One region of the Lysinibacillus sp. genome, then DNA from elsewhere that is predicted to be linked to it. Evidence: riboswitches for the same ligand, from Rfam matches in the RefSeq annotation. Region 1 holds a riboswitch; each other region holds the start of a gene.
What was found. Region 1 has a riboswitch for cobalamin ahead of RT445_RS19015 (energy-coupling factor ABC transporter permease). Riboswitches for the same ligand answer to the same signal wherever they lie in the genome.

Region 2: linked by a shared signal. The riboswitch ahead of RT445_RS04710 (FecCD family ABC transporter permease) and the one ahead of RT445_RS19015 (energy-coupling factor ABC transporter permease) in region 1 are both predicted to bind cobalamin.
Region 3: linked by a shared signal. The riboswitch ahead of cobT (nicotinate-nucleotide--dimethylbenzimidazole phosphoribosyltransferase) and the one ahead of RT445_RS19015 (energy-coupling factor ABC transporter permease) in region 1 are both predicted to bind cobalamin.

What each region holds. Positions count from the first base shown of each region.
Region 1 is NZ_DAMDAY010000114.1:1,691-9,999, forward strand. Features, by position in the region: gene RT445_RS19000 (sirohydrochlorin chelatase) at 1-546, opposite strand, end outside; gene cobJ (precorrin-3B C(17)-methyltransferase) at 562-2,232, opposite strand; gene RT445_RS19010 ((2Fe-2S) ferredoxin domain-containing protein) at 2,237-2,608, opposite strand; cobalamin riboswitch at 2,755-2,937, opposite strand; cobalamin riboswitch at 3,182-3,365, shown strand; gene RT445_RS19015 (energy-coupling factor ABC transporter permease) at 3,510-4,256, shown strand; gene RT445_RS19020 (energy-coupling factor ABC transporter substrate-binding protein) at 4,258-4,530, shown strand; gene cbiQ (cobalt ECF transporter T component CbiQ) at 4,536-5,309, shown strand; gene RT445_RS19030 (energy-coupling factor ABC transporter ATP-binding protein) at 5,306-6,148, shown strand; gene RT445_RS19035 (S8 family peptidase) at 6,241-8,309, shown strand, end outside.
Region 2 is NZ_DAMDAY010000011.1:31,670-39,978, forward strand. Features, by position in the region: gene dapF (diaminopimelate epimerase) at 1-674, opposite strand, end outside; gene RT445_RS04705 (heme ABC transporter ATP-binding protein) at 723-1,514, opposite strand; gene RT445_RS04710 (FecCD family ABC transporter permease) at 1,520-2,566, opposite strand; cobalamin riboswitch at 2,712-2,900, opposite strand; gene RT445_RS04715 (biotin transporter BioY) at 3,044-3,640, shown strand; gene RT445_RS04720 (YdhK family protein) at 3,763-4,332, shown strand; gene RT445_RS04725 (response regulator transcription factor) at 4,374-5,066, opposite strand; gene RT445_RS04730 (HAMP domain-containing sensor histidine kinase) at 5,038-6,438, opposite strand; gene RT445_RS04735 (NADPH-dependent FMN reductase) at 6,550-7,092, opposite strand; gene RT445_RS04740 (nitroreductase family protein) at 7,156-7,773, opposite strand; gene RT445_RS04745 (ring-cleaving dioxygenase) at 7,842-8,309, opposite strand, start outside.
Region 3 is NZ_DAMDAY010000062.1:977-9,285, forward strand. Features, by position in the region: gene RT445_RS13665 (trimeric intracellular cation channel family protein) at 1-359, shown strand, start outside; gene cobT (nicotinate-nucleotide--dimethylbenzimidazole phosphoribosyltransferase) at 413-1,468, opposite strand; cobalamin riboswitch at 1,558-1,733, opposite strand; gene RT445_RS13675 (DMT family transporter) at 1,775-2,629, opposite strand; gene RT445_RS13680 (hypothetical protein) at 2,879-3,274, shown strand; gene RT445_RS13685 (rhodanese-like domain-containing protein) at 3,321-3,623, opposite strand; gene hfq (RNA chaperone Hfq) at 3,721-3,951, opposite strand; gene miaA (tRNA (adenosine(37)-N6)-dimethylallyltransferase MiaA) at 4,070-4,972, opposite strand; gene RT445_RS13700 (alpha/beta fold hydrolase) at 4,959-5,876, opposite strand; gene RT445_RS13705 (glycerol-3-phosphate dehydrogenase/oxidase) at 5,880-7,526, opposite strand; gene glpK (glycerol kinase GlpK) at 7,545-8,309, opposite strand, start outside.

The sequences.
Region 1 (8,309 bases):
CTCGATCCCTTCTTCGACACGAGGATCCGTTACACCCATAAAAGCGCTTTCCACGTATTTAACAGGTAGCTCCTCCCATAAAAGACGAGTAATTTTATAAAAATCACCATTTGCAGATGGATCACTGCCACCTCGTGCAATTAATAAAATCGCTGTATCTTGCTCTTCCTGTTCCGCATTAAAACCAATTTCAGCGAGACGATCTTGTAATATCGCAAAGATTTCTTCATGAATTCCAATTGTTTGACCGTACGTGAAAGTAATATTCGGGTAATGCTCACGCGCATGCTCGATCTCTGCTGGAATATGTAGCTTCGAATGACCAGCATGCAGTAATATGATCGGTATTACATGAACCTCTGTCGCGCCCTTCTTCACGCAGTTTGTAATACCCTCTTCAATATTTGGTGAAGCAAATTCAAGGAAACAAGTTTCCACTAAAAACTGTTCATCAATACGAGGCTTCATTTGCTCGATAAATGTACGTACCTCATCATTCCCTGCTGCTAAACGGCTCCCATGGCCGACAAATAAAATTGCTTTCATCTCTTTTCTCCTTACCTAGTCGCCGCACGGAGCTGGCTCTACTTTTATTTTGGAAGACATATCTTGATACGTATAATGCAGTATCTTTTTCACACGTTTAAAGTATTTAAACAAGCGTTCATTTGGATGAGCATTTGCTTTATATTCTTCAATAATGTCTGTAATAAGTGGGAGTAGCTGTTCAGGCTCCAACCCTTCTACAACTGGCTGCGCTGCATGAGCCGTACGACCGACTGGCTTTGCTCCAATAAAAACATCAAATTTACTTTTACGATAGACGATGCCAATATCATCAAATACAGCTCGATAACAGGCCATACCACAGCCATTGAAGCCAATATTTAATGTTTTAGGTAAGGACATGCCGCCTAGTTTTTCTTGTATTTCTTCCGCATATGGAATGGAATCAGCCTTTTCACCGTAGCAAAAATCACAAGCCTTCAATGACAGGACATCCCCAATAGGCGCTAATAAAAAGCCTACTTCCTGTAATTTCTCTGTAATGCGTTCAGGCTCTGTCGTCGGAATTTTTAAGTGGATTTGATGGTCTGGCGTATATTCCATCGTACCCTCTTCTCCAACCACCTCTGCTAATGTCATCATTTGCTGTGGTGTGAAAAACTTATTGGCTACCCCTGGACTTACTGCTAGCTCAAAAATAGATTCTATTTTTTGCTGCACAAGCTTCGGCGGCGTGACCTTAATTGCACTTGTTCCTTTCACCATGGCGAGTGCCGCTGTTGCCATTTCAAGCGCTGTTTTTTTCGGCCGAGGCGTAGCCGCTACACTGGGTTTATTAAATCGGCCAGCATTAGGGTCTGCTGCAAAGTCATCACGTGCAGTCCCTGTCTCTTGGTTCATTGCCCACGGCTCATTTTCTTCACGTAAACGCTGATGTGGTCGTAATGGCTGTTTTTCTTCCCCAAGTGTATATTTACGCTGGTAGCCACGTGGCGTAATCATTTTATTATCATAGAAAAATGTCGATGAATTCCCGATAATCACGGTTGTCAGCATACCAATATCATGTTCGAGCATTTCTGCTAATGTTGTCATCGTCACTTCCTGACGTTCTCTATAGGCACTTTTTACAAGTCCTACTGGTGTGTCTGGCGAGCGATATTCTAAGAGAATTCGTTGTGCTTCTACAATTTGTCTTGTTCTCCTACCACTTTTAGGATTGTATAAAGCAATAACAAAATCAGCCATTGCAGCAGCCTCGACACGCTTTGCAATTAAATTCCATGGTGTTAGGTGATCACTCAGACTAATGGTACAAGCATCATGCATAATCGGAGCCCCTAGTAAACTAGCACATGAATTGATTGCTGAAATACCAGGAACTATTTCTACTTCAATGCCTGTAGCTTCTGTCCAGCCTAATTCGATTAACACTTCGTACACTAATCCCGCCATACCATATACGCCCGCATCCCCACTCGAAATTACGGAGACGATGCTGCCTGCTTCTGCTTGACGAACAGCCTCTTGAGCACGTGATACCTCTTCTGTCATTCCGGTACTGACAATAGACTTTGCACTGACTAAATCTTGAATAAGCTCTACATAGGTTTTATAGCCTATGATCATATCACTTTGTTGTAAAGCTTCTACTGCTCGTGTCGTAATATGCTTAAAATCTCCAGGTCCAAAGCCCACTACGAAAATTTTCCCTTTTTGCGCCATGCTGTTACCCCTCTTTCACCTTTTCGATCCCTTTAATGGCTGTCGTTTGTGCTGTACGCTGTAATGTACCTTCCCGAAGTGTAAAGACATGTTCGTTGTATAATGTTTCATGATGTAAATCTTGTACGAGTATTCTTGCATGCTCTGTTGATGGCACTCGATACCAATTTCCTTGTGGATAGGCGATGACTACACAAGCATCCTTGCATCGTCCATTACAGCGCGTTCTTGTCGTATGTATTTCCTGATCGAGTGCTTGTCGCTGTATTTCATCTCGAATGGCTAAGGTAATTTCCTCAGCATCCTTTCTCATGCAGCTACTGCCATTGCAAATAAAGAGATGTGTTTTCATCCCCTCTAAATTCCATGTTGTCATCTTCTGTCTCCCCTCATTTGCTTTCTGGAAAAAGAAAAAACCCTCACTCTTAACGAAGAGTAAAGGTTTTGTAGAAGCCAAATAAAAACGAATAGAATAAAATACAGGTACTCGCTCTCGCTTCAACTTCTCCCTCCGAAAAGTTTGCATGCACAATCAAATAAGCAGGTTTCCTGACTTAAGCTTCATTTTACTATCGCACCTTCCCAAGTTTTCACCAGTGGTACCTGCGAATTCATCAGCTATTACAGTAGCGGGGGCTGTATTGGATTTTCACCAATTTCCCTATTATCTCGAGCTATTCGAGCACTTATTGACGTTTTATATGAAATTTATTATCTTCTTCAATTGTTTAGAAAACTGTCTCTATCATATCTTATTATTTTAAAATTTCAATATTTCTTTAAAAATTTATGACAAATTTATCAATTTTGCTCGAATCTTATTCTTTAAAAAACTAAGTTCTCCTTACTTCTATCTAAATTTTCTATATGGATATGCAATTAAAAATTTTTATATAAAAAAATCTAGCACAATTATGGAAATTTATGTTACACTTTGTCGTGAAATCTCACAACTTTATGTTTTTTCGGTGTAAAATGCTTGCCATTTTACTTAAAAGGGAAGCCGGTTTGAATCCGGCGCGGTCCCGCCACTGTAATAGGGAGCTTTATAGATAATGTCACTGTCCAATGATGGGAAGACCTATAAAGTGTTGAACTAGAGCCAGGAGACCTGCCGAAAAAAAGGTGATCGTTTCAACCTACGAGGATAGGTGTGCGGCTTAGCAGATGAGAATGATTTGCTTTTTTTAGCTATGCACTTTTCCAGCAGCGGAGAAGTGCTTTTTTATTTTACGCACGCTACATTCTTAAAAAACTAATCGTTAGGAGGAAAGCTTTTGACATTTTCATGGTGGAAACTTAGTTATTTTTTATTGGCCTTGTTAATCGTGCCAAACCGAGCCTTTGCTATGCATATCATGGAAGGCTTTTTACCCATTGAATGGGCCATTTTTTGGTGGGTCATCACGACTCCCTTTATTATTCTAGGATTGCGTTCCATTCGAAAAACAATGGAAGAAAACCCTGAAACAAAAATGCTCTTAGGGCTTTCAGGAGCCTTTGCTTTTGTGCTATCGGCCTTAAAGATCCCCTCTGTTACCGGGAGCTGCTCCCACCCAACTGGCGTTGGACTTGGAACAGTTTTATTTGGACCTTTAGCAATGAGTGTCATTGGGACGATTGTGTTATTATTCCAATCATTACTATTAGCGCATGGTGGTATCACTACTTTAGGAGCCAATGCCTTTTCTATGGCTATTGTCGGTCCGTTTATTGCTTACTTTGTTTTTAAAGGGGCTCAACAAATAGGGTTGTCATTTTCACTTGCCGTTTTCTTTGCCGCTATGCTTGGTGACTTAGGTACATATATTGTGACTTCTGTCCAACTAGCACTAGCCTTCCCTTCAGAGGTTGGAGGTTTTATGGCATCCTTTACAAAGTTCGCAGGAATTTTTGCCTTAACTCAAATTCCGTTAGCCGTTAGTGAAGGAATTTTAACAGTCATTGTGATGAATTTCTTGAAAAAATACAATGTCAGCGAATTAAAAACTTTACGTGTTTTCTCTACAAAGGAGGCACATTAAAATGAAACGTAATGTATTGCTATTAGTGATTGTAGTGCTGTTAGCCATCATCCCACTGTTCATCCAAAAAGGAGCAGAATTTGGTGGTGCTGATGGAGAAGCAGAAGCTGCTATTGGAGAAATCGATGCAGAATATGAACCGTGGTTCGACAGCTTATGGGAGCCGCCAAGTGGTGAAATCGAAAGCTTATTATTCGTCCTACAAGCCGCTATTGGTGCTGGTTTTATTGGCTACTTCATTGGCTATATGCGCGGCAAACATAAAGAAGGTTAACCAACATGTTGCTCATTGATAAATATGCCTACCTCAATAAGCTAGCGTTCGTTCATCCACTTGAAAAAATGATCTTTTCACTTGGACTACTTCTAGTAACGCTTATCATGAAAGATGAACGTCTTTCACTCATTACATTTTTTGTAATGAGTGCTTTTATCATTATAGGTGCGAAAATCCCGCTTAAATACTATATTAAATTACTATTACTACCAGCTTTTTTCTTGCTGACGAGTCTCGTATCCATTTTACTAGCTATTACACCTTCAACCACTGTCTTACCTGCGCATGTTTGGTCTTTCACGTGGATGGCTTGGACAATATTCATCGGGAAAGCAAGTGTCCTAACTGCGCAACACTTGTTCTTTATCGTTCTTGGCAGTATTAGCTGTTTATATTTTTTAATTTTGACCACATCCGTACAAGGAATTTGTTTTGTGCTACGACAATGGCGACTTCCCTCACTCCTAGTCGAGCTAGTAGAATTAACCTATCATTTTATCTTTATTTTTTTAGGGAGCATGCAAAAAATTCATCTAGCCCAGCAGGCCAGGCTTGGCTACCATTCACCTATGCAGTGGCTACGCTCTATATCTATGCTTATTGCGGCACTATTTGTTGAAATGTTTCAGCGTAGTCGAGAGCTCAACAATGCCATGCAGTCACGGGGCGGTGAAAGCGTTTATTGGCAAGAGACGAGCTCTTATAGCAAGAAAAACTGGCTAGGCATGGCCGTTATTTTTCTAGTGCTCATCGTATATGGAGGATACTTCTCATGAAAAACTGTTATTTTGAACTAAATCAGCTGTCCTATGCCTATGCTGATGGAACGAAGGCTCTGACAGACATTACCTTACACATACCTAAAGGAAAAAAAATCGCCATCCTAGGTCATAATGGTGCTGGAAAATCGACTTTATTTCAGCATCTGAACGGCATCTTGAAGCCAACTGCTGGAACGATATTATTTGAAGGAAATAAGCTTCAATACAATCGAAAGGCATTAAAGGCACTTCGCCAGCAAGTCGGCATCGTTTTTCAAGATGCGGATCATCAACTTTTTTCAGGCACTGTCAAGCAAGATATCGCATTTGGACCACTGAACCTTGGTTGGTCTACTGCAAAAGTTGAAGAAAAAATAGCATGGGCTGTTGCACAGACAGAAGTGGGAAATTTACTCGAAAAACCGATTCATTTTTTAAGTGTAGGTCAAAAAAAACGTGTGGCAATGGCAGGTGTGTTAGCGATGGAGCCCTCTGTCCTCCTGTTAGATGAACCAACAGCTGGTCTTGATAATTATTATTCTTCAAAAGTTTTACAAACTTTAGCTAAATTAGCAGACGGTAAAAGAACGATTTTACTAGCTACTCATGATCTCTCTCTTGCTTATGAATGGGCGGATCAAATTATTGTTATGGAGGGTGGATCAATTATTTATAATGGCGATCCTATCACCTTGTTTTATGATGAAGATTTGCTAACACAAGCTCATCTAGAACGACCATGGGTTTTAGAAATGGTCTTAGCATTCCAAAAAAAGAAATTAGTGCAGGAAAGCATCCGTATGCCTCGCTCTAAAAAAGATATAGAAAAATTAATTGACCAAATTGATTGCTAGAGAAAAATTTTCCTCAATTACGAAACTTTACTAATCTTTATTCGTATATGTATAGTCGAGACTAAATTTACAACCCCAAGGAGAGATAACAATTGAAAAGTTGGTTTAACAAATCTGTCGCAGTTGTAGCATCCGCTGCACTAATGGTTCCTACCGCTTCTGCCTTTGCTGAGACACCACAACATACAGCAAAAAATGTGCTGGCAAACAGTTCGAAACAAATAGAAAAGAATGAAGAAAAATGGATGAGCAAGGATACAATTGTTATCAAGCATTCAGGTCTTGATAAAAATGTACATAAAAAAATTGGCTCTAAAGTCATCCGCTCTATTCCTTCTTTAGGTTACGATGTAGTTCAACTGAACAAAGGGGTAACAATCGAAAAGGCCGTTTCATACTACTTAAAGCAAAACGGGATTAAAAGTGTATCCCCTAGCTATGTATATCATTCTTTCACTAAAGACATAGATCCAAAAAAACAAGAGATGTATCATTTAAGTCTACTGCAAATGGATCAAGCACTCCAATTAGCTGGCGATCATGATGTAAAAGTTGCTGTCATTGATTCTGGTGTCGATTTTAAACACCCCGATCTCAAATCTCAAGTACTCCCACCCTATAATGCAGCAGCACCTGCAAATGCTACTTATCCAGGCGACCATGGAACACATGTGGCGGGAATTATCGCCGCAGCAAAAGATAATGGTATTGGTGGACACGGGATTAATCCAAAAGCAAAGCTACTGCCAATTGATGTATTCAATGGCAAAGAGGGCGCAAATGATTTCATTATTGCACAGGGCATTCTCTATGCCATTGAGCAAGGTGCCGATGTCATTAATATGAGTCTAGGGGGCTATGGGGAATCTCCACTGATGAAGGAAGCTGTTCAGAAAGCCATTGATAGTGGAATAACAGTTGTGGCTGCTGCTGGAAATGAATCAACAGATGATTACTCCTTCCCCGCTTCATTCGAAGGTGTCATTAGTGTTGGTTCGACGAATGATCGCAACAAGCTATCAAGTTATTCAAATTACGGACCGTCCGTTGATGTTGTGGCACCTGGTGAGGAAATATATAGTACGGTTCATGATGGGAAAAAAGGTTCTTCCTTTGTCAAATTTAGTGGCACATCTATGGCATCGCCAGTCGTGGCAGGTATTGTCTCCCTTCTTAAATCAAAATATCCAAATTTAAAGCCGCATGAAATAGAAGCCATTCTGGAAATGACAGCACAAGATTTGGGCGAGAAGGGTTATGATCTTACGTATGGTCATGGGCTTGTAGATCCTGTAAAAGCATTACAGTTTGATTTAAATAAACTGCCTAAGCATTATTCAGAGACTAAGGAAAATCAGCTTAAAAATGCCAAAGTACTAGCTAAAAATAAGTTGAACACGGAACAAGGTGTATTTGAGCAACAGGACGAGATAAAATGGTACAAGGTTGAATTAGACCAGGATGAATATGCTCAGCTTACATTAAAAGGTGCTGATAAATATGATTATGCCTTTGACCTATATTTCTACCCAAATAGTGGGATTGGTGATGTAGAACCGATCAATGTGAATGATGTTCGTGTAGGTAAAAAAGAAGGATATTTATTTAAAGCAGATCAAAAAGGCACACTATTAGTTGGTGTTAAAGATCATAATGGCAGCTATAGCTTAAAAGGTAAATCTACTTATGTCTTTACAGCACAAACGACGAAGGACCTGCCAATCGATACATTGGATAAGTCTGCAATGGAGCCCATTAAAAAGTTCCCATATAGTACAGCAGGCAAAAACTATACCCTTCTGTCAAAAGATCAACAGCAAGATCAAGATTATTTCACGTTTTCTGTAAAAAAACCTACGACGTTAAAATTTGATCTTACTGGGATTCCAGGTGTTACCGCTTCTATGGAGCTTTATCTAAAAGATGACCTTTCTCCAATACCACCACAAGAAGCCGGCAAAGCTGAAAATGAGGAAGTTGAAGAAGAGGAAGCTTATCCAATACAATCTGCTTATGGTGCAGCGAAAGGTGAAGCAGTCAGCATGATAATCGATGCTGTTCCAGATCAAGAATACGTATTAAGTGTATCTAATGAGAGTAATAGTGAGTTTTCAATGGAGATGTTCTTTAGTGGTGGCATTGAAAAAGAGGAAACGATCAG
Region 2 (8,309 bases), on a different contig from region 1:
CACGCCTCCGTAACACCAGAACCTCGCTCCCAAACTCTAAATTGTAAGGCTTTTGAATGGATGACCTGTACAAATTCAACATTAACACGATTAGGAAATCTCACATCATTTTCTATAATGCCTCCTAGTGTTCTTAACGGCGCTTTTTCTATATCATCGATAAAAAATACCGCGTTTGGATTTCCTAAAAACAACGCTGTTAGGAACAAATTATGTGGAGGTACTGTAAATAATTCATTGATGACGAGCTTATTAGGGGTACCTAACATCGGTATATCTTTACGATACAATAAAGGTTTACCCATATCGACAATCACATCTATGACTGTATTATCCTGAACCACTACCTCTACGTACATAATGCCTGCTTTTGTTTCAATTGTAAAAAACTTTTGTCGCACAATTTGGCGTTCAAAAATATATTTTGCAACACAGCGAAGTCCGTTTCCACAGTTAGATCCCTCTGTACCATCCTTATTAAAAATGCGCATACCACAGTCAGCAATTTTAGAAGGTTGAATAATAATTAATCCATCCGAGCCAATGCCTGTATGGACATTTGCTATCTTTTTAGCTAATTCACAAAAGATATTGTCATTATAATCATACCTGAAAAGATCAAGATAAATATAGCTGTTGCCAATACCATGCATTTTCGTAAAGGCTATTTTCATACATTCACTCCTTGTAAAGGATGGTAGAGGTATAGACTTTTAACTTTCTTATGATTGGTTAACCTTTTTGGCAAATTGGTCTGGAACATATGTAAGATAAGGTTTACCAGTTAGTGGATGTATTTGAATATCAGCAAAAACATGAAATACTTCCCGTAACAACGTTGGAGTAAGTACTTCTTCTGGCGTCCCATGACAAACTATTCGTCCATTCTGTAAAACGTAAATTTGATCACAGTACATTGCTGCGATATTTAAGTCATGTAAAGCCGCGACTACAGTTAAATGTAGAGTTTGAATTAAGTCCATAAGCTGGAGTTGATGCTGTATATCTAAATGATTCGTCGGCTCATCTAATATCAATACCTTAGCTTGTTGTGCCAGAGCACGTGCAACCATTACGCGCTTTTTCTCTCCACCGGAAAGAGAGCTAAAGCTTCGTTTCTCCAAATGTGAAATACCAGTTTGTAGAAGAGCATCTGCCACAATTCGGAAATCTTGTTCTTGATCAAGCTCCAATAGTTTTTTATGTGGCGTTCTTCCCATACTGACTAAATCATGTACGGTGAAGTCAAATAAAACAGGTGTTTCTTGACTAACAACGGCTAAATTTTTAGCAATCGATTTACTTGATTGCTTTAAAATATCTTGTTCGTTTAATAATACCGTACCACTTTCCGGTTTTAGCAGACGATACATATTTTTTAGCAATGTGGATTTGCCGCTACCATTAGGGCCAATGAGTCCAACAAGTTGTTTTTCTTTTATTTGAATACTTACTTCATGTAGTATACGCTCATCGTAAATGGAGAATGATAGCTGCTTCGCTTCTAATGTCATATAAGTTAGTCCCCTTCACCGAAAGAATAATTGTTACGACGGAGTAGCCAAATAAAAAATGGTCCTCCACAAAAGGCCGTTATAATACCAATTGGCATTTCTTGAGGTGCGATGATTATTCGGGCAAAAGCATCTGCCCACACTAAAAAGATTCCTCCAATTAAAGCACTAATAGGTATCACATATTTATAGTTTGACCCCACAATTAACCGAACGATATGTGGAATGATTAATCCCACAAATCCAATAGAGCCACTGACTGCGACAAGTACACCAGTTAACAACGAAACAAGTAAAATGAGCTGAATACGAAATTGCTGTAAATTAACCCCTAATGTTACAGCTGCCTCTTCCCCTAGTAATAATAAATTTAAATTTCGATAGTGTAGCCATAGTAGCCCAAATACGAGGAAGAATATGAAAGCCGGGATTACAATATTATTCCACTTGGCTCCAGCTAGACTCCCTAGCATCCAAAACATAACAGCCTTTAAAGCCCCTTCTTGTTTCGACATCATCAAAATGAAATTGGAAACGGCCGTTAAAATAAAGGACACAGCCATCCCAGCCAATAACAAGCGAAAAATTGAGACACGACCACCAACTCGTGATAAGAAAAATACGAGCGCAATGGCAAGTAATGACCCTAAAAATGCAGATACAGAAAGAGCATAGATTCCTAAAAATGAAAAGGCACCTAAAATAATTACTGAGGTCGCTCCAACAGCTGCACCTGACGAAATCCCTAATATATAAGGGTCAGCAATGGAATTTCTCACAAGTGCCTGAATTGCTGCCCCAGCAATAGCTAGACCAGCTCCAACAATAGCTGCGAGTAAAACACGTGGTGCTCTTATTTGCCAAATAATGATTTCCTGTGAGCGACTCCAGTCTTGCTCTATGCCATTTTGTATAATGGGGATTTTAGAAAGAATAACTTTCCATACATAGAAGGGTGTAACTGATACAGACCCAACCATAACGGCTATTGTCATAGAAACGATTAATACGAAGAAAAGTATTAAGGAAAAAAACATAAATTTTTTATTCATCCGTTTAAAGCTCCTACTAAGTATTGATGGATGAAGCAATAAAAAAAAGGTATTCCATACGAAAATACGCATAGAAATACCCTAGATTAAACAAAGTCAGAAAATATCCAGCTATTGTCCGTAATTGCTTGCATCCTCGTGGGCATTACAGGTATTACTAATGGCAGGTCTCCTGGCTTCGAATCAGCATCCTATAATGGCCTTCCCATACTAACACAGTGGCAAAAAATATTATAAGACTCCTCGTTACAGTTGCGGGACAGCGTCGGACTTCCACCGACTTCCCTTTTAAGTGACATTCAAAAAATATCACACCAATAGTACTTAAAGTTATAAAATTGTGACGATTCTATCATACATTTTTATAACTAGTTAGTCTACACTATAATTGAGTTAACTTAAAACTATAATAAGGTTGACACAATTATATTCGTTTTTTACACTAGCAGTAAGAAGGTTTATAACGAGGTGAAATTTATGGCTACTGCTACACAACAGAGTCATCATAAATTAAGAACTATTGACATTACCTATATTGGGTTATTCTCAACACTTATGATGATAGGGGCTAATATTACCTCCTTTGCCCCATTTATGATGGTGGGTGGTGTACCGATTACACTACAAACGTTTTTTGCTATTTTAGCAGGACTGGTTCTTGGTAGCAGAAAGGGTGCGCTCGCCTGTACAGTTTATATGTGCATAGGATTAGCAGGAGCGCCTGTTTTTGCTCGTTTTGGTGGGGGAGTTGGACAAATTTTAAGCCCTACCTTTGGGTTTATTATTACATTTATTGGAGCAGCATTTGTTGCAGGACTAATTGTAGAACGAAGTGCAACAAAGAAAAGCTATATTGCGGCAGCGTTAATCGCAACTGCGCTTAATTATTTCCTAGGGACAAATTGGATGTATTTTGCCTACAAACTATGGGCAAGTGCACCAGAGGTCTTTTCATATAAACTAGCTTGGCTCTGGATGATCCCCCCACTACCAAAAGATTTTATCTTAGCGATTTTCGCTGGCATCTTCGCCTATCGATTACAAAAAACATTGAAAATCATGCCCATTCAATAAATAATTCCTCACATCTTTCTTGTTAGATGAAAGATGTGATTTGATTTTTGGTAGTAGATCATGTCCATTATTTCTGCACATTTATTTGCTACAGTATTAGCAAATAGTGAGGAGGATATGACATGATATTCAAACAAAAATGGTCAATGGCACTACTATCAGTATTAGCTTTACTTACTTTATCTGCTTGTACGGAGGATCAAACGAAGCCTGCGTCTACATCTAATCATACGACTGAAGAAATGGATCATTCGACAATGAACCATTCAAGTTCAGGCGAAGTACCAGCTACATTAAAAATTGCTGAAAATCCGAAGTTTCCTGTAGGAAGTACAGCTATTATTACGAACGGGCATATGGACGGTATGAAAGGTGCAGAAGCAGAAATAGTCGGGGCCTATGATACGACTGCTTATGTTATTTCCTATGAACCAACTACAGGTGAAGAGCCTGTTAAAAATCATAAGTGGGTCATTCACGAAGAATTAATTGATCCCGAAGAAGCACCTCTGGCTCCTGGTACAGAAGTAAAAACGGATGCAGCGCATATGAAAGGTATGGAAAATGCGCTTGTCCATATTGAAGAGGCTGTACAAACAACTGTTTATATGGTGGATTACACTTCCACTTTAAATGGTGAGGCAGTAAAAAATCATAAATGGGTAACAGAAGAAGAGTTAACTTCAAAATAATTTAAACAACCTCTCCCAGTAGGTATGGTAGAGGTTGTTTTCTAGTTTTTATGTTCAAGTGCTGCGGACTTATGCCATTTATAACCGATACCCCATACTGTTTGTAAATAATCATCCGCAGGGAAGCCGCTTTTTCTTAATTTTTCTCGTAAATTACGCACATGTGAATCAATCGTACGATCTTCAATCATTACATTATATCCCCAAACTGTGTTGATAAGATGTTCTCTGGAAAATACTTTATTTTGATGATTTAAAAATAAGGCTAGCATGGAAAATTCCTTTGGTGTTAATGAGATTGCCTTTTGATGAAAATAAAGTTCAAACGCTTCCTTATCTAATCGTAGCCCCTCAAAGCATATAACTTTTTCATCTATTTTCGCCCTTCTTAATACCGCATGTATACGTGCTAATAACTCTTCCTCATCAAAAGGCTTTAAAATATAATCATCAGCACCCATGTTTAAGCCTTTTACAATATCAGCATGCTCTCCTTTTGCCGTAAGCATAATAATAAGCACATCCCAAAACTTCCTAATTTCCTGGCAAGCTTGCCACCCATCCATCTCCGGCATCATAATATCCAACAGAACTAAATCCACATGCTCTTCTTCTAAATAATCGAGTCCTTCTAGAACGGACGACATGGCTCTACAATGAAAAGTAGGCTCTAAGTAAAGGGTCAATAAATCTAACATTCTTGGCTCATCGTCTATGCATAAAATAGTCTTCATTCGCTTCTACTCCCTTAAACAATAATTCAAAAGTAGTCCCTTTATTGATTTCACTGCTAACCTTCACTTTCCCCCCATGTGCCTCTACCAATTCCTTAACAATAGCAAGTCCTAGACCAGAGCCACCTAGAGCACGACTACGGGATTTTTCCACTCGATAAAACCGTTCGAAAATATAAGGTACATCCTCCGCTGGAATCCCTTTTCCTGTATCTTTCACAATGATGCTTATCACATCTTTGTTTTTTTTAACAGTGACTGAGGTGGTTTCTCCAGGTGCACAGTAGATTAACGCGTTATTTAATAGATTAAGGAGGATTTGCTCTAGTCTTGCTTCATCTGCCCATAGAAGTAAGCCTTTTTCACAATGTACATCGAAATATATACCTTTCTCTTGAAAAGCAGGATGTAATTTTTCTTCCATGCTTGTAATAAATGAATGTAGCTGGATACATTGTTTTTCAATTACAAATGAGTTTTCATCCATTTTCGCTAAATCAAATAAATCCTTGATGAGTCGAGAAAGTCTATTGGTTTCTTCTATTATAATGGCTAAATACTTTTGACGATCTTGCTCTATCAAATCCCGTTTGGCAAGAATGTCGGTATAGCCTTTAATAAATGTTAGTGGGGTGCGGAGCTCATGTGCAATGCTTGACAAAAACTCCTTACGCTCTTGCCTTAAATGATTTAAGTCATTAGACAACAGTTGGATGGCATTCGCTAAATCACCAAGTTCGTCTTTTGAATTCGTAGAAAGGTCGACTGTAAAATCACCTTTACTCATGTTCAATGTAGCCTCTTTCATCTGGATTAATGGTTTTGCAAGCTTTTTAGATAGCACGATAATCACCGCTATAGTGACAAGACCAGAAACAATGCCAACTATAAGAAAATGCTTATTTAAACGTTTCATTAAGGCGTGGATGGAATCTGTATGTTGAAACATAAAAACGTAGCCAATCGTTGTTTGCTGTTCTTTAATAGGACTGATAGTGGCAATAGCCTTAGCCTCTTGCCAGTTAGCTTGCAATACTCTTCCCTTATAAGGTATTTCCCCGTCTATCTTACTGAACATATCTCTAATTTCTGGATGGGGTTGCGATGAAGCTAGTATTTCTCCCTGATGATTAGTAACCACTACATCCGTACTTTCATCCGATTCCATAAGTACTATATGGGCCAAGGTTTCGTTATTAAAGTTCTGTTCTAATATTGTACGATGGGAGTTTCCCCTTGCTTGTAAGCTTGCTAATTCCTCTTCAACACGAGAATTAGTCAAGGAGGCATGTAAAAAAAACATCATAAATGTTTCGATACAAAATAATGTGATGAAAAAAATGATACCTAACTTCAGTGATAACTTTCTCATCTATAACCACCATTTTTCTTTTTCTTAAAAGTATAACGTGTAAATGTGAAAAATCCATGCAGAAGTAAAAAAAGCCCATAAGTATATTGAATACCTATGGGTCAGAATAATTTAAATGTATTTTTTTGCCCAGTTTAAGAAGTTATCAATGACAACGTCAAGGAATTTCACAGTGCCTTCATCTGTTAAATTGCCTTCTGCATCGAATTTAGTGTGAACAGCACCAATATAAACATCATTGCCACTTAGTAATGGTGAGTTAATACCAGGAGAGAATAAAATATCACGTAAATGTAATTGAGCTTTTACAGTACCTAAGTTCCCCATAGATGCGCCCATAATGATAGATGGCTTACCAATCATTACTTTATCTACACGAGACAACCAGTCAATGGCATTAACCATCACACCTGGAACTGTACCATTATATTCTGGTGTAACCCATAGCACAGCATCTGCTGCTTTTACTTTTGCTTTAAAATCAAGAACTTCTTGTGGTGCTTCATTTTCGATATCTTGATTGTACATTGGTAAATCCTTTAAGCTTAAAACTTCAAGCTCTAATTTTTCTGTATAACGCTTTTGAATAAAGTGAGCTAATTGCATGTTATAAGATTCTTTACGAATACTACCAACGATGGCTACTACTTTCATGATGTTTCCTCCTAAATGTACATTAAACTTAGTATTTGTATAGCTATTGTATTTTATACCACTTTAATAGTAAGTGGCAAATTCTTCAACTGGCTTTCGATAACCACGAAGACGACGACTACTTTCTTTTTCTTTCCCAATTGTGATCATTAGAGCTATTTCATGTGTTTCTGGTACATTAAATAGTTCACGCATTTTTTGATCATCAAAACCAATCATTGGACAAGTGTCCCAGCCGCGATTTTTTGCAGCTAGCATAAATAACATGGCAGACAAAGATGCATTACGAATTGCTTCATCTTTCATAAATGCATCCCCACGTTCTTCATAAAAGTTTGTATTTTCAGCTACTAGCTCATCTAATTCACAAGCTGTAATAATACCTAAATCAACCATACCTTGACTTAATTCAGCAGTATTTTTATACGCCTCTTTATCACCTAATACAAGTATTACCGCTGAAGCTGAATGTACTTTATATTGTCCATAGGCTGCTTCTCGAACCTTTTCTTTCATATCTTCATCCAACACCACTATATAATTAGCATGTTGTAAGTTAAATGCTGATGGAGCGAGCTTAACATCCTCCAAAATAGGACGTATGTCTTCCACAGTCATTTTGACGTCCTTGAGAAAATTATTAGCAGAGCGACGCTTATCAATCAGCTTGGAAAATTCCATTTTTAAACCCCCAATACAGTTATGTATTCATTCAGTAAAGAAACATCTCTCTACTGAATGGAATAGTATTACTCATATTCTTTATCGAACGTAATAGAGCTTCTTACAGTGTCAATTGGACGTACAAGTCCTTCAATCTGTGCGCGTTTAGGTTCTAAAAATGGTGGTAATGATAATTTTTCTCCTAGTGTTTCATATGGCTCGTCTCCCATAAATCCAGGACCGTCAGTAGCTAATTCAAATAAAATTTGCGGTGCAACTCGTGCGTACAATGATTCAAAGAAATGACGATTTACATAGCCAGATGTGTGGAAACCAAAGCTTTCAAAGCGTGCAGTCCATTCATCTAATACCGCACGATCTTCTACACGGAAGGCTGCATGGTGAACTGTGCCAAAACCTTGACGAGCAACTGGTAACACAGTGTTATGCTCAACAATTATTTGAGCGCCATTCCCTCCCTCACCTACTTCAAATAGGTGGAAGTCGCCTTCTTCAGCAATTTCTTTAAAGAGCATTACTTTTTCTAACATATC
Region 3 (8,309 bases), on a different contig from region 1:
TTCAGCATTGGCATCGTTGGGGTAACTTCACAGATGCGATTGGCTTATCAGCATTTGCAATTCAAGGTGCGTTGTATGCCGTGAAATTAGATATGCCTATTAGTGCTGTGATAGTAGCTGCTGTCTTAACTGGTTCGGGTGGCGGCATTGTGCGTGATTTATTGGCTAGACGTAAACCATTAGTTCTACGAGATGAGGTGTATGGTGTTTGGGCTGCACTTGCAGGGCTAATTATTGGATTTGAAGTGTTTACAGGAGACATCTTCCTTTATATTTTATTCGCCATCATCACAGTGTTACGCATTCTTTCCTATATGATGAAATGGCGTTTGCCTTTACGTAAGCTAAATCGAGCATAATGAATGGGGAATAAGCCCAAATAGTATTGGAACTATACGGGCTTATTCCTTTTTTATTTAGCTAATAGTTGCATCGCTTCCTCTAACGTCACCATATTGTTCATCATGGAGCAGGCTGCATCTAAAATGGGAAAAGCTAAGGCGGCACCAGAGCCTTCTCCTAAGCGCATGTTCATATGTAGCATTGGTTCAATGCCGAGTAATGCTGCGGCAATTTTAGCACCCGGTTCCTCTGAAGCATGGGAAGGGATAATATAATCTTTTACTTTCGGTTCAAGCTTATATGCGATAAGTGCGGCAATAGTTGAAATAAAACCATCAATCACAACCGGCTTACGATGGACAGCTGCCCCAAGTATGATACCAGCCATGGCCCCTATCTCTAAGCCACCGACTTTAGCTAATACATCTATACCGTCTTGAGGGTCTGGTTGATTGACCTCAATAGCTTTTTTAATAACCGCTGCTTTATGAGCAATGCCTCCATTGCCTACACCTGCCCCAAACCCTGTTACTTCAATTGGATCACATCCAGTCAATACAGCTAAAATAGCAGCACTAGGTGTTGTATTACCAATGCCCATTTCACCTGTGCCAAGTACATTAGCCCCTTTTGCTATTTCCTCTGTCGCCACATGAATTCCTACTTCAATTGCTTGAATGGCTTCCTCTTTAGACATGGCAGGTCCTTTTGCCATATTGTCTGTACCGTACTTAATTTTATTGATGATGACACCTGCACCGTGTGGAATCTCTTCTTTCACCCCTACATCTACTGTGACCACCTTGGCATTGGTAATGTTTGCAATCGCGCAAACGCCTGTACCACCTTGAGGGAAATTTAATGTTTGAAAGACCGTAACATCTTGTGGATTCGTGGTTACACCTTCTTCACAAACACCGTGATCAGCAGCACAGATAATAATGACCTTTTTATCAACGAGCGGATATAATTGTCCAGTTATCCCAGAAAGCTGCACAGCAATGGACTCTAGTTTTCCTAAACTACCAGGGGGCTTACAGAGAGCATCTATACGCTTTCTTGCTTGCTCCCTCGTTTTCATGTCAGCACCTTGGATGTTTTGTAACGTGTTTTGTAGTAATTGCATGATAATTTCTCCTTTCCTTTTAAGACAAAAAGAAAAAGCCTGTAGTTTATCGTCACAACAAATAAACTACAGACTTTTCCATCATCCATACCTTTTAAAGCAAATAGGCAGGTCTCCTGGCTCAAGTTCAACATTCCACAGCACCTTCCCAGCAACGCGCTAGTGGTATTTACTATAGAACTCCCTTATACAGTGGCGGGTCCGCTAAAGATTTTCACTTTATTCCCTATTCTCCCCTTTGGGCACCTAATGCTTTTATTAAATTACTTTAAATCTACGACAGCTTATTCTTCCTGTCAAACCCTTTTACACTTTTTCGATTTCACTTTGTAATGTGGAGCCTAATAGGAGAATGGCTCCTATTAGTTGTAGCAGCGTCATTTTTTCTCCAATAATCATCGTGGAGATCACTAATGATGTCAGTGGATCAATATAGCTAAGAATAGCTATACTTTGACCTTTTAGCTGTGACATGCCTAAAAAGAATAAATAAAACCCTATACCTGCATGGACAATGCCCAATACGATGAGTAATAGAATAGAAGCAAAATTTATTTGCATCACCTGAAAACCCGTCGTTCCTACAATATAGAGGCTGAGGAAAAATGCAGCTAAACAGAGTTGGATAATCGTATTATGTGGTTCCTTTAACCCGCGAATATTTTTATTTGTAAATGTTAGTAGGGTGTAAAAGCATGCCGCAATCAGACCATAGACAATACCAATTAAGTGTCCACTATTTTCTGCGTTCTGACTTTGCACTATCAAAAAAAGACCGATAAGTGCTACAACAACATAAACTATTTTTCTTGCAACTAGCTTTTCTTTTAAAATAATAGGCGATAAACAGATGACCAATACGGGTGCAAAATAATAACTTAGGGCAGCATTAGCAATGGTCGTTTCCTTATACGCCTGAAATAAAAATATCCAATTTCCACATAAAGCAACACTTGAAATTAATAACGGCCATTTATTCAGGACAATAGCGCTTCTTGCAAAGCTTTCCTTTTTATAAATAAAAATTACTAGTAAAAAACAAGCACCAATGCCACTCATCCAAAAGGCAATCTCACTAGAAGCTAAAGGAATATACCTTGCAAAAACACCGACAGCACCAAAAATAACCATAGATAATACAAATGCTAATTTTCCGCTCATTAAAAATTCCTACTTTCTACGCATATAGTTTGAGCCTATACAGTAGAATCTAATAAGAATGAGCAATCAGTTATCGGATGCCTAAACAGTAGATTCTACTGTAAAGACATTGTTGGGGGTGCTATTGATCGAAACATACAAAATCCCTCCTTCATTACATGTTATCATAACATATTTCTGAAAATTCAGGAGAGTTTGTCTTTGAAAAAATGTGGTAAATTACTGAATGATGAAAAAGGAGAAGATACGATGAATGCAAAAGAATTAAGAAACGCCATTGCTGAAACATGTGAAACTCATGATAGCCTGTATGCCCAGCTCGTAAAACCAATTAATCAGTTATTAATGGACATCGACGCATCTATTAGCGAAGAAACAGCACATACAATTATAAAAAATTTAAAATTATTTCATAGCGGACATAAATACATTACGGAGTGTCACTTTGATGAAAGTGACAATTTTTTAAAGGATGGTATTGAGCTTCTCCAAAAGGGGGATCTTGCGAATGGTGCACTACAAGTTTACGGGGCTGGTTTGAACTTTGCCAGTTATGCTGCAAAGATTAAAGGACAAAAAAATGTGAATCTTTATAACAATTTTGCAGAAAACTTTGGTTACATTATGAATTCATTAAAAGAATAGACCTAAAAAAAGAAAGAGTAGGCACTCTTTCTTTTTACGTATCACATTATTTAAATTCTAATTCTCCATCATATGCAAGCATGCCGCCTTCAAGATTTGTTACATCAAATCCTTGAGCTTCTAAATAGGCGCAAGCATTCGCAGAACGAGCACCAGCCTTACATACAACAATATACGGCTTTTCTACATCTAATTCATCTAAACGCTCTGGGATTGTCCCAAGGGCAATATGCTGAGCGCCAGGAATCATGCCATGCGCTACTTCTTCGTCTTCTCGAACGTCAATAATATATAGGTCTTCATTGGCATCCAATAGATCTAATAATTGCGTTGTTTCCATCGATTTCATAAAACTCGTCCTCCAAATATCAATTTCCTCTATCATTATAGCCTGAAGAAAAAAAAACAGCCAGTGTGGAGAACACTAACTGTTTAATACTATCTTTTTATGCTTCTGTCTCTAAAAAATCTATTTGTTTAGCTGGAACGAATGTAGAAATGGCGTGCTTGTAGATTAGGTGCTGTTTATTTTCAGCATCTAATAATAAAACTGTAAAATTATCATATGATTTCACAGTCCCTTTTAACTGAAATCCATTTAACAGAAATACAGTTACAAAAACACTGTTTTTACGTAGTTGGTTCAAAAACGTATCTTGCAAGTTGATTGATTTCATCAAATAGCCTCCCTACTAACTTTCTACCTCTTCATTCCTATAGTAGCACGTTCTACCAATTTATCAATTAGTAATTTTTAGAAATATTTCTTTAATTAGCAAGAAAATATGTCAACTTTTATAATTGCTCATCTGTCGTCATAAAATAGACATCCATTTTATTGCGGAAATAGGTAAGCTGTCTTTTTGCATAGCGGCGAGAATTTTGTTTTAAACTGTCTATCGCTTCCTCAAGGGAACATTTTCCATCCAAATAATCATATAGTTCCTTATAACCAATCGCTTGTATGGACTGAACACCTCGAATATTTTGCTGCCATAATCCTTTAACCTCTTCTAAAAGACCTTTTTCCATCATCAAATCAACACGATGGTTAATGCGGTCATACAGCACTTCACGTGACATATTTTGACCTAGCCCTAAAATGACATGCTTGTATAGAGGCACTTCACCTCGATTTTGTGCTTCTGCAGCTTTGGATACACCGCTTAATTCTAACATTTCCAATGCCCTAATCACACGTCGAGTATTGTTTGGATGAATCGTTTCAGCCGTTTGAGGGTCTAGTTGTTTTAACTTATCGTGCATTGCCTCTGGGCCAAGCTTTGCTAATTCATCATAATAGGCTTTACGTGCAGCCTCATCGACTTTTTCATCAGTAAATTGAAAATCATATAAGACAGCTTGTACATATAAGCCCGAGCCACCTACTATAATGGGTAACTTATGTCGAGATTGGATTTCTGCAATTTTGGCTCGCACTAGTTTTTGATAATCTGCCACTGAAAAAGATTCTGTCGGCTCTAAAAAGCTTAGTAGGTGATGTGGGATACCCTCCATCTCTTCTTCCGTAATTTTAGCAGTCCCTATATCCAGTCCTTTATAAACTTGCATGGAGTCACCATTTATGATTTCACCATTATATTTTTTTGCAAGTTCAATACTTAAAGCTGTTTTCCCAGAAGCAGTTGGTCCCACAATAGCTACGACCTCTGCCTGCTGTAATCTAGTTTGTATCATATTTTTTTAACCACCGTAATATAACTTGAAAGACTTCTTCTTGATTGTCTTCATTTAAAATTTCATGCCGCTTATCCTCAAATAAATAAACCGTTACATCTTTTACACCTACCGCAGTTAATTGTTCAGCAACTGCGTAAACCCCTAGCCCCTGTTCACCTACGGGATCCTTACTACCACTAATCAAGAGGATAGGAAGATCTTGTCTTACCTTCGCTAATTCTTTTTTACGATTTAGTGTTGTTAAGCCCGTCGTTAAATCAACGAAAAATTGATTGGTCGGAATAAAGCCACAATAGGGATCATCAATATACTTTTGGACTTCTTGCTGTACTGAGCATAGCCAGTCATAGGCAGTTTTTGGATTCGGAAACTGTTTATTAAAGCTACCAAAGCTCAGCTGATTTAACAAATTACTTTCCGACTCTTTACCAAGTCCCTTCGCTAATGCTTTAGCGACAATATTTCCCACTGCATGCAAAGCTGTAACATTTCCGGTACCACAAAGAATTACTTTATCAACTTGCTCTCCGTATAGTTGAATATAACGCCGTGTAATGAATGAACCCATACTGTGACCAAATAGAATGAATGGGACATCTGCAAACGGTGCATGTAATTGCATTATCACTTCATGGGCATCTTTTACAACCCGTTCAAAGCCGTTTTCTTCAGCAAAGAAGCCTAATGTGCCATTATAAGCGGCCGTTTCACCATGTCCACGATGATCGTGCATCGTTACAGCATAGCCAAATGCATTGAGTGTTTTGGCAAATGTTACATAACGACCACTGTGCTCTGCCATACCATGCAAAATGTGTATATGACCAATGCATGGCGTTGATGGCTCCAATGTTCGCGTGAAGACAAATTGATCATCCGACATTTGAATATAACGCTCCATCCCTTACTCCCCTTCATTTACAAAATTTGTCGCATCCATGATAGCTTGATCTAATTCAGCTATATAAGTATTTTTTTGTTCTTCCGTATAATTCAAGTGTTGTTGCATTACTTGAACCACTTGTTGCTTATAGAGCTTCACTGCTTCAATATCAAAGTATAACAAGCCAGTACGACGAATAAAGAAGTCGCTCGGTGTATAGACCATTTCTGCTTCAATGCCATACAATAGCATGGCATGTAAGGCTAAAGGCATTGTACTGCCATGTTCATGTAAATATTTCACACGATCAAATAACGCATCAACATTCGTACCATACTTTTGTACAAGCTGTTTGGCTTCATCATAATTCAAGCCATATTGGACACCTTCTCGTGCTTTATAGGCTATATAGTCAGGGAAATTAATAGCGTTGATTCCCTTTGCACCCGAGAGTGATAGCTCACGAGTTAAACATTCACTCGCATGCTTATAACGACGAACCTTAACAATTTTATCTACAATTGTCTCTGCCATTTGACGATAACCTGTGAGTTTTCCACCTGCAATCGTCATTAAACCACTTGGTGCCGTCCAAATTTCATCTTTTCTTGAAATTTCAGAAGGGTCCTTTCCTTTTTCATAAATTAGTGGCCGTACTCCTGCCCAAGTGGATTCAATTGTTTCTCTAGTAATTGTAGCTGTTGGAAAAACACGTTTAGCTGCATCAATTAAATAATCCACATCTTGCTGGGTTGCAATAGGATGTACAGGATCACCTTCAAAGACAGTATCAGTTGTCCCTACATAGGTTTTGCCATCTCGTGGAATGGCAAAGGCCATACGCCCATCGGCAATATCAAAATAAACAGCTTGCTTCAGTGGAAAGTCCTTTTGTTTTAGGACAATATGAACACCCTTTGTTAATCGTAATTGCTTGTTATCAGCTACTTTATCTTTTTGTCGCACTTCATCTACCCAAGGCCCTGTAGCATTGACAATTTGTGCAGCATGAACATCGAGTATTCTCCCCGTTAAATGATCCTCCACCTTAATGCCAACAAGCTTTTTCTTTTCGTAAATAAATTCCTTCATTTCTGCATAATTAAGACACAGTGCACCATATTCAGCAGCCTTCTTTAATACCTCAATCGTCAGTCGTGCATCATCCGTTCGATATTCAACATAATAGCCGCCACCAACAAGTCCATCTTGATTGAGTAATGGCTCTAATGCTAGTGTTTCTTGAGCGTTTAACATCGTTCTTCGTTCATGTTTTTTTACACCTGCTAATCTGTCATATACCTTTAATGCTAGAGATGTTGTCAAAGGACCGAGCGAGCCCTTTTTATATAAAGGTAAGAGCATTTTTTCAGGCGTTGTTACATGAACCGCATTATCATACACAATCTCACGCTCACGTCCCACTTCTGCTACGACACCCACATCAAATTGCTTTAAATAACGTAAACCGCCGTGAATAAGTTTTGTCGAACGGCTAGAGGTACCGGCTGAAAAATCCTGCATTTCTATTAATGCAACTGAAAGTCCTCTCGATGCAGCATCTAATGCAATACCTGCACCTGTTATCCCTCCACCAATGACTAATACGTCAAAGCTATAGTGCTCAAGATAATATAAAATTTTTGGACGATGCTCATATGAAAACATACTTTTTTCCCCCAATAGCTATGATTTAAAAATTCGTGTAGCTTCTACAGCCTTTTGCCAGCCTGTGTAAAGAGCTGTGGCTTGTTCTTCATCCATTTGTGGTTGGTAGGTTTGACCACTCATCCATAATGCCGATAAAGCCTCTTGGTTTGGCCAGAAGCTAGTAGCAAGCCCTGCTAAATAGGCCGCGCCTAGTGCTGTTGATTCATTGAGCTTTGCTAGCTCTACATGGAGCTGTAAAATATCACTTTGGAACTGCATTAAAAATTGATTTTTGACGGCCCCACCATCTACACGCAGCACTTCAATTGGTGTGCCAGCCGCTTCCTCCATCGCATCTAGTACATCCTTCGTTTGATAAGCTAGTGATTCAAGTGTTGCCCTGATAAAATGTTCTTTAGACGTTCCTCGTGTTAAGCCAAAAATGGCACCACGAGCATCTGTATCCCAATAAGGAGTACCTAGTCCCACAAAGGCGGGTACAACGTAGACACCGTCCGTATCATCTACTTTTGTAGCATAGGTTTCAGAATCTTCGGCGGTGCGTATCATTCGTAGTCCATCCCGTAGCCATTGGATAGCTGACCCAGCTACAAAAACACTACCCTCTAATGCGTAAGTCACTTTCCCATCTATTCCCCATGCAATGGTAGTCAATAATCCATTCTCAGATGTTACCGCCTGCTGTCCCGTATTTACTAACATAAAACAGCCTGTGCCGTACGTGTTTTTGGCCATTCCTTTGGTAAAACAAGTTTGCCCAAATAGAGCTGCCTGTTGATC